4 regions of the Paenibacillus sp. CB74 genome follow, and region 4 is predicted to be linked to each of the others. Evidence: riboswitches for the same ligand, from Rfam matches in the RefSeq annotation. Region 4 holds a riboswitch; each other region holds the start of a gene.
The links. Region 4 has a riboswitch for thiamine pyrophosphate ahead of ACX9NY_RS19195 (ABC transporter ATP-binding protein). Riboswitches for the same ligand answer to the same signal wherever they lie in the genome.
Positions count from the first base shown of each region.

Region 1: another riboswitch for thiamine pyrophosphate. It lies ahead of thiC (phosphomethylpyrimidine synthase ThiC); the one in region 4 lies ahead of ACX9NY_RS19195 (ABC transporter ATP-binding protein).
Region 2: another riboswitch for thiamine pyrophosphate. It lies ahead of ACX9NY_RS21355 (ABC transporter substrate-binding protein); the one in region 4 lies ahead of ACX9NY_RS19195 (ABC transporter ATP-binding protein).
Region 3: another riboswitch for thiamine pyrophosphate. It lies ahead of ACX9NY_RS06070 (thiamine phosphate synthase); the one in region 4 lies ahead of ACX9NY_RS19195 (ABC transporter ATP-binding protein).

Region 1 is NZ_CM146009.1:4,622,812-4,625,013, reverse strand. Features, by position in the region: gene ACX9NY_RS20355 (IclR family transcriptional regulator) at 1-223, shown strand, start outside; TPP riboswitch at 372-485, shown strand; gene thiC (phosphomethylpyrimidine synthase ThiC) at 906-2,202, shown strand, end outside.
Region 2 is NZ_CM146009.1:4,850,980-4,853,181, forward strand. Features, by position in the region: gene ACX9NY_RS21350 (phospholipase D-like domain-containing protein) at 1-190, opposite strand, end outside; TPP riboswitch at 435-547, shown strand; gene ACX9NY_RS21355 (ABC transporter substrate-binding protein) at 768-1,808, shown strand; gene ACX9NY_RS21360 (MTH1187 family thiamine-binding protein) at 2,033-2,202, shown strand, end outside.
Region 3 is NZ_CM146009.1:1,319,260-1,321,461, reverse strand. Features, by position in the region: gene thiO (glycine oxidase ThiO) at 1-511, opposite strand, end outside; gene ACX9NY_RS06070 (thiamine phosphate synthase) at 526-1,221, opposite strand; TPP riboswitch at 1,415-1,524, opposite strand; gene ACX9NY_RS06065 (ABC-F family ATP-binding cassette domain-containing protein) at 1,600-2,202, opposite strand, start outside.
Region 4 is NZ_CM146009.1:4,332,422-4,334,623, reverse strand. Features, by position in the region: gene ACX9NY_RS19200 (ABC transporter permease) at 1-710, opposite strand, end outside; gene ACX9NY_RS19195 (ABC transporter ATP-binding protein) at 697-1,464, opposite strand; TPP riboswitch at 1,641-1,743, opposite strand; gene ACX9NY_RS19190 (aspartate/glutamate racemase family protein) at 2,030-2,202, shown strand, end outside.

The DNA of each region.
Region 1 (2,202 bases), 290 kb from region 4:
GGCGCAAATGGGAGATATCCGGGATAACGGATATGCGACGAGTTATGAGGAGCGTGAGCCGGGAGCTGCAGCGGTATCTGTACCGATTATGGATCGCCGAGGCAATATTGCAGCTGCTCTCTCGGTCTCAGGGCCTGTCAGCCGACTTTCGCAGGAGACTTTGCACGAATACGCACCTGTGCTAAAGGAAGCTGCTACGCAGATGGGGCTCATGTTATCCTGATATTGATGTAAGGTTTTTCTCCAATTGGGTTGGTGTTCTGGAATATAAAGGTTGTTTTTATGTTCCGGTTGCGCTACTCTGTAATGGACGGCCCATCGGGGTCAGCTTCATTGAATATGAACAGCGGCTTATGTATGCCGCAACTTGTTAACGTTACTGGGGGAGTCCGAATTGTCCGGACTGAGACGGAATCGCATGAGATTCCGGACCCTTTGCACCTGATCTGGATCATACCAGCGTAGGGAAGTAATCGGCGATATGACCACAACCACCACATGTGTGACTCTTGCAGGACTCCGTTATGGAGCTGCAACCAGGAGCATTATTGGTGATGGACATTAAAGTCGGTTCCTTCGGGGGCCGGCTTTTTTATATACAGTGGACGGGCGAGATAATACACATTCCATGGACTGTTTTTTCAATAACCTGCAAAAGTGGGCTTGGAGAGAGAGCAGTCATTATAGATCCATGATCTGTGGTAACCTCCGTTCTGTCGTTAACTGTACATGAATAATGTCTCCCCCTTGGTCTGGTGTAGGATCGCTCTTTCTTCTCTGCGCTCTGCATGATTTGGGACAGGTGCATAAGCGAGCTGATGACGATGCCAACCAAACCAAGTGAACGAACACGGAGGAGGAGACGAGCAAACATGAGTACAGGAAATCAAACGGGACAACAAGCGATGGAACAGGAACATAACGGTCAGCAGGTGGAAAAGGAAACAGGAGCGGCTGGACGGGTTCAGCCCTTTCCGGGCAGCCGCAAAGTCTACATTCAGGGCTCACGGCCGGACATAGCTGTACCGGAGCGTGAGATAGCCCTTCATGACACGAATACTCCCCAAGGGGTGGAGCATAACGAACCGCTGCGTGTCTACGATACGAGCGGCCCCATGACCGATCCCGAATTCCAGATGGATATTCGGAAGGGATTACCCGCGCTCCGAAATCATTGGATTATGGAACGCGGTGATGTTGAAGCATATGAGGGCAGAGCCGTTCAACCTGAGGATAACGGACTAAAGCCCGGAGGGCGGAGAGCCGGGGCAGAGGAATACCCTGGATTTCGGGGACAACCACTGCGTGCTCTGGCTGGGCGCTGTGTCACCCAGATGCACTACGCAAGTCAGGGCGTCATTACACCAGAAATGGAGTATGCCGCTATCCGTGAAGGCGTGGAACCGGAATTTGTGCGGCAGGAGCTGGCAAGTGGACGGGCGATTCTGCCATCCAACATCAATCACCCAGAGAGTGAGCCGATGTTGATCGGTCGTCATTTTCACGTGAAGATCAATGCTAATATAGGTAACTCTGCCGTATCTTCCTCCATCGAGGAAGAGGTTGAGAAGATGACCTGGGCGGTACGATGGGGATCGGATACCGTGATGGATCTCTCGACAGGTAAAAACATTCATACCACCCGGGAATGGATCATCCGCAATTCACCTGTACCGATTGGTACGGTGCCGCTGTATCAGGCACTGGAGAAGGTGAATGGCGAAGCGGAAGCGCTGACCTGGGAATTGTACCGAGACACGCTCATTGAGCAGGCAGAGCAGGGCGTGGACTACTTTACGATTCATGCAGGTGTGCTGCTGCGTTATATCCCCATGACCGCCAAGCGGATGACAGGTATTGTATCCCGGGGCGGGTCCATTATGGCAGCATGGTGCCTTGCGCATCATCAGGAGAATTTTTTGTACACTCATTTCGAAGAAATCTGCGAGATTATGAAAAGGTATGATGTGGCGTTTTCGCTGGGAGATGGACTTCGTCCGGGCAGCATCTACGATGCGAATGACGAAGCTCAGATGGCGGAACTGGCTACGCTCGGGGAACTGACACAGATCGCGTGGAAGCATGATGTGCAGGTAATGATCGAAGGCCCGGGGCATGTACCGATGCACAAGATCAAGGAGAATGTGGACCTGCAGATGGAGATATGCCATGAGGCACCGTTCTACACACTTGGGCCACTGA
Region 2 (2,202 bases), 520 kb from region 4:
TCACCTGACCCGATTGAAAGCCGTCCTCCAGGAGCATTACGCGATCTGTTGTACTTCCTCTTGTTAACGATTTTTGCATATCCGTATTTTCAATAGCAGATGGAGACGGAACCAAAAATAAAAGGTAGGCTGTGAAGAAAACGTAGGCACTATAACACAGAATCATTGCGATTATGGTTTTAAGGATCATTCAGTACTCCCCCATTTTTATGTAAAAGTATTTATTGGTATAGCAGTACTATCTCCTTTTGTACCTAAATTATGTTGTTTAAATGAATCAAGCTGCTCGGCTCAAGGCCAAACGATCAAAAACTAATCACCGAAGCGGCTTAGAAGCAAATAGACGATGACCGGAAATCCGTTCCCATCCAGTTCCTGACTGGACACGACTGGGCCTCTGGCCTATAATTACACCTAGTAATGCCCGTAACTTCATAGTTTCCCAGGGGAGTCGGAATTGGCCGGCTGAGAGTGTATCCCACCAAGATACTAACCCTTAGACCTGATCTGGATCATGCCAGCGTAGGAATCGGAGTATATCGAAATGGCACAGCCCTATGGCTGAACGCCACCTCTCTAACGCCTGCACGCGTCCCGGATTACGGGGCGCTTTTTTTAATGTTCTTTTATATAGCCAGAGAGCTAAAAAAAGTGACGTTATCCGGATCATAGCTGGTATAAATCTGCCGATTTATGCAAGAAGCTTGGATATGAAGCCAAGGAGTACCCGTGCCACTGGCCGGACATACCGAAGGAGAGAATCACAGATGAAATGGCGTAAAACAATGGGACTGTTGCTCTTATGTGTACTACTGGTGACTGTGGCCGCATGTGGCGGTAAAGAAGCTGCCCCGGCTGAACAGAACGGCAGCACGAATACGGAGAGCAGCAATGAAGGTGACAACGCAGCCCTCAAGGATGTTAAAGTGGTGCTCGACTGGACACCAAATACGAATCATACCGGCTTGTATGCGGCCGTAGATCAAGGTTTTTATAAGGCCGAAGGCTTGAATGTGGAGATTGTTCAGCCAGGTGCCGGCGGCGCCGATACGATGGTTGCTTCCAATGAAGTGCCATTTGGCGTAAGTTATCAGGAAAGTGTAACGCAAGCCCGTACACAAGGGGTTCCACTCGTCTCCATCGCAGCAGTTATTCAGCATAATACATCCGGGTTCGCTGCTCCGGCAGATCGGAATATTAAATCACCGAAAGATTTTGAAGGCAAAACTTATGGCGGCTGGGGTTCCCCAGTGGAAGAAGCCGTGATGCAATCCATTATGGAAGGCGAAGGCGCCGACGTATCCAAAGTGAAAAACATTAACATGGGTGATGCCGACTTTTTCACCGCTGTAAAACGGGATATTGATTTCGCATGGATTTTCTACGCCTGGACGGGGATTGAAGCTGAACTGCGCGGGGAACCGATCGACATGTTATATGTGAAAGATTATTCAGATGCACTGGATTATTACACACCTGTCCTCGTAACGAACGAGCAGACGATTCAGAACGACCCTGAGCTGGTGAAAGCATTCCTGAAGGCAACTTCCGAAGGGTATCAATACGCAATTGATCATCCCGAAGACGCAGCGAATATTCTGATCAAGGCCGTACCGGATCTGGACAAGGAATTGGTACTGGCAAGCCAGAAATGGCTGAGTCCGAAGTACACGGATGACGCCCCGCGCTGGGGAGAACAGAAACAGGAAGTGTGGCAGAACTACACCGACTGGATGTTTAGCAAAAAACTGCTGGATGAACAGGTCGACGTGAGCAAGGCATACACAAACGAGTTTTTACCCCAATAAAATATCTCATATAAAACGAACTTAATATTTACACGAGGACGGAGAGGACAGAAATAACGTGAAAAAGCGAAGCGGTCGCCTTTATCACCGGATTTTCCCTTTAGAGAAAGGGAATCAAAAAAATCTGGGGATAACAGCGATTGGAAGGTTATTCTGTCATCGAAGTGGCAAGTGTAACCGTCATTAGTTCATTTTATATATCACGAAAGGAGCCGTGATCTCTCATGGCAAGCACATTACTTAGCATTCAGGTTATTCCAAAAACGCCAAATGGCGAGAACTCTTATCCTTATGTAGATCGCGCCATTGAAGTTATTCAGCAATCCGGCCTGAAATATCAGGTGAACCCGCTCGACACCACGATGGAGGGGGAACTGGAGGAACTGCTGGAGGT
Region 3 (2,202 bases), 3.0 Mb from region 4:
TATCTCTGTTAAGCCACGATGCCTCCTGTTGCACAACCGAACGATCCCACCACACCTCATCAGCAGACAAACCGGAATTTCGATTGTTCTTATAGCGGTTTAATTCACTGTATGATCGAAAAGGGGTCAAGAATCCATGGCGTTGCAGCCCAACCTCTACCCCACTAAGGGTATCCATTAGCACTTGTTGCTCAATAAGTAACTGTCTACTCTGCCTGCCAAGCTTAGCCATCAAAGGATGAGCAAAATCCTCACTATCTGGCGCCAGCATTCCAGCCGCTGCGCAAGAAGTGCCTCCCGCAATTGCGGAACGCTCCAGCAACAAAACATCCTGTCCCCGGGAAGCAAGCTCATACGCAATGGCACAACCAACAACACCTCCGCCTACAATAATGATTTCTGCATGAATCTTATCCGGATTATCAGTTACACTTTTGCTTCTTGATTCCGTTTCAGAGTTCAGTTGATGACTGAAATGATTCCTGTTCTGACCCGTTACGATCTCATTCATCCTCTCATCTCCTTTCACCGGCTTAGACTTCCTGTAGCAACGATAGCCTGCCTTAGTGATGCAGCTGCCCGATCCGGGGAATCGCTCGACCATACATTTGAGATCACGGCAACTCCCTGTGCCCCTGTAGCGCGAATCGCTTGAATATTTCCCGGCTCTATGCCTCCGATCGCGATGACAGGAATGGAGACACCTCTGCATACTTCATCAAGAGCATATAATCCTCTTGGTTCTAGATCTGGCTTGCTGTTGGTCGCGAAGACATGCCCAAAGAAAAGGTAATCAGCTCCCTGTTCTTCAGCGATTTTTGCCTCATCGATGGAATGAACAGATACACCCAGACGAAGTCGCTGCATTTTGCTTATGACAGCAGGGTTGTATTTACGTATCGCATCTTGCCCCCAATGAACACCGCCATAAAGATCATTCTGTGAAGGCAGTTCTGAACCATTGATAACGATGCGACAAGATGGAATATTAACATTACGCAGACTTTCAGTCCAGCCGATCTTGTCTTGCCATGTAAGTTGTTTCTCTCGTATGTGAATATAGTCCACCCATGGCCAAACGTCCTTGGCTGCTTTTACAAAAGATGCTCGATCTCCTGCACCCGCAGATACAACATGCAATTCAAATGATTCGTGAACATGCTCATGAAAAATTGCGGTACCCTCCCTCTCCTTCCAGGCGTGAATGCTATGAAAACACAAAAAAAGCCACTCCCGTAGGGGAGTGGCTGCGTATGAATTATAGGATCAGATCACTGACTGATGCATACAGTTCATTTCGTGCAGTACAGCTATAGATCTATAGCCATAACGTTATACACGCAACTGCATGTTTCAATTCGCTAAGCAGACGGTTGAAATCTTTTCGAGTTGCCGTTTGCTCACGTCGTTCACTGAAACGCGCTCGCCACTTCCCTACGCTGGTATGATCCAGATCAGGTGCAAAGGGTCCGGAATCGCATTCTTCCATCTCAGCCGCATCGTGCGGCCCCCCTAGTGTTCATATGAAGTTGTAGCCTATGTTACCATAGACAGATTTTTTTGTCACCGTCATATCTGTTAAACATGGTCTCAAATCATCTAGTTTTTCTCAGACCATTCTTCGACATTCCATGTTTTGGTGACCCAACCCTCGTAAAAATCAGGTTCATGAGATACCAGTAGCACCGTTCCCTTAAATTCTTGCAAGGCACGCTGCAACTCCGCTTTGGCTGTGACATCCAGATGGTTTGTCGGCTCATCAAATAAAATCCAGTTGCTTTCGCGCATCAAGAGTTTGCATAAACGAACCTTGGCTTGTTCTCCACCACTCAGCATGTTGAGCGGACGAGTAATGTGCTCATTCTTTAATCCGCAGCGAGCGAGATGACCCCGGACCTCATTCTGAGTCAAATGTGAAAACTCATTCCAGACATCCTCGATCGGCGTGATATTTCCAGCACGAACCTCCTGCTCAAAATAGGCCGTTTCGAGATAATCTCCCAAAAAGGTCTTTCCACTCAGTGGAGATATTTTCCCGAGGATGGTTTTCAGCAGTGTCGATTTACCCACACCATTACAGCCTACAATGGCAATTTTCTCACCACGTTCAATCGTCATCGTCATTTTGGGCAGCAAAGGATAGGTATATCCAATTTCAAAATCAATGCCCTCAAAGACCGTTTTGCTACTCGCGCGGGCATC
Region 4 (2,202 bases):
ATAGCGGCGAACATCGCGTCCGTGTTCATGTTGCTGGACATGCGGCGGCTGAAGTATCCGAGACCTTTACTGCCACCGAGCCATTCGCCTATCGTTGCACCAACCACGCAGTACACCACAGACATCTTTAGCCCCGAGAAGAAGGCGGGAAGTGCCAGTGGAACCTGGAGTTTGCGAAAAATATCCCACGTGCTAGCTCCCATGGTGAGCAGTAGTTCACGCTGCTCTGGATCGCCTTGGCGAAGTCCATCGTAGGTACTCACCACAATGGGGAAGAAGGCGATCAGGAACACCACCGCAACTTTGCTCCACAGCGTGTAGCCAAACCATAGGATGAAGACGGGGGACAGGGCAATCAACGGGATCGTCTGACTGATTACGATGAAGGGATATAACGCTTTTTCAATCGACCGATTCATATGCATACCAGTTGCAAGTGCAATTCCGGCAGCAATGGACAAGCCAAAACCAACAACAACCTCCATCAAGGTAACAGGCAGATGTGTAGCCAGCAGGAGGTGACGATGCTCATACAGGGAGTTGGCAATCGCCGTTGGGGCTGGAATGATGAAGGAGGGCACCCATCCCATACGCACAATCCACTCCCAGAAGACAAGCAGCAAGAGCAGGAGCCAAAGAAACAGACCATAACGGTCAAGCCAACCCCTTACGTTATTCTTCATGCAGTTTCCCAAGTTATTCTCTCGCATGCAATTGTTCCTCCAGTCGTCGTCTCATCTGAACGAGCGCCGGTTCGTAGATCATGTCCGAATGTCTTGGACGTGGCAAAGGTACCGTCAAATCTTGTAGCGGTTGGCCTTGGCTCCCCGGAGTTAACAGGATAATTCGATCACTGAGTAGCAGGGCCTCTTCAATATCATGCGTAATGAACAACACGGTTTTGCCCAGATCTTCCCACAGCTCCAGTAGCCAGCGATGCATCTCGCGTTTGGTTAAGGCATCGAGTGCGCCGAATGGTTCATCCAGCAGCAAGAGTTGGCCACCTGTCAACAAAGTACGAAGCAGCGCGACACGTTGGCGCATGCCACCCGACAGCTCGTCCGGGTAAGCATGCGCGTAGCCGGATAAGCCAAATCTGTCGAGCCCTGCCATAATGTCTGCGCGAATTTTTCCCTTATCCTGTCGCCCTGGAGCAAGTTCAGCGGGGAGCATGCAATTCTCCATGACGGTTCGCCAGGATAACAGGAGGTCCTTTTGCGGCATGTAGGCCACCTGCCCCAGTCGCTTTCCATCAGGGACCCAAGGAATTTCAATGGTTCCGTGGGTTGGCTCAAGCAGGCCTGCCAGCAGCTTGAAAAGGGTGCTTTTACCGGAGCCGCTGGAGCCGATGAGCGAGACGAATTCGCCGTTGGCAACACGCATCGACACATTGGAGAGCACGGGGGAATCCCTTTTTCCCGGGAAAGCGTAGCTCATGTTGTGAATGGTTATGTTATTATCCATCTCGTTCTGTTCCCCCTTGTTATTCCAAATTCAACTTCAAACTGCGGGATCTTTCATTACACCTGCTGATCTGCCCGCAGAACGCGAAAAAGACCCACCCATTTCCGGAGAAATGAGTGGGTCTGTAAGTTCAATTCACATTAAAATTCATCATCAACATGAAAAAATCCGCTTACTGAAAGGCCGCTCCACTTCCCTCCGCTGGTATGATCCAGATCAGGTTCAAAGGGTCCGAATCATTCGATTCGTCTCAGCCGTAAGGCTCCCCTAGTGCATTGTTCAAGATATGCAGTTATGTGTTCAGCATATATCACATGCAAGTGGAATGTAAAGGGGGCGCTCAGAAAGAATGTGAGTACTGATCTGAAAATGGTTCCGTTCGGATTATTAGGATTGCACAGCCAGATTATTCGGGCAGACGCATTAATCCGTTGCCGGAATTGCTCCAGTTTCCTCAACTCCTCTTACTGTGGCAGGTTTATTTAATGAAATAGATACGATACAATATCTACTGAATTTCTATACACTGCTTTCGGGATGTAATCAATGGAAGGGGAAGTGTAATATGAGAACGATTGGTCTTATTGGTGGAATGAGCTGGGAGTCATCGTTAGAATATTATCGAATTATTAATGAAGAAGTGAAAAATAAATTGGGAGGATTGCATTCAGCCAAGTGCATTTTATATAGCGTGAATTTTGAAGAGGTCGAGCGTTATCAAGCTGAAGGTGATTGGGA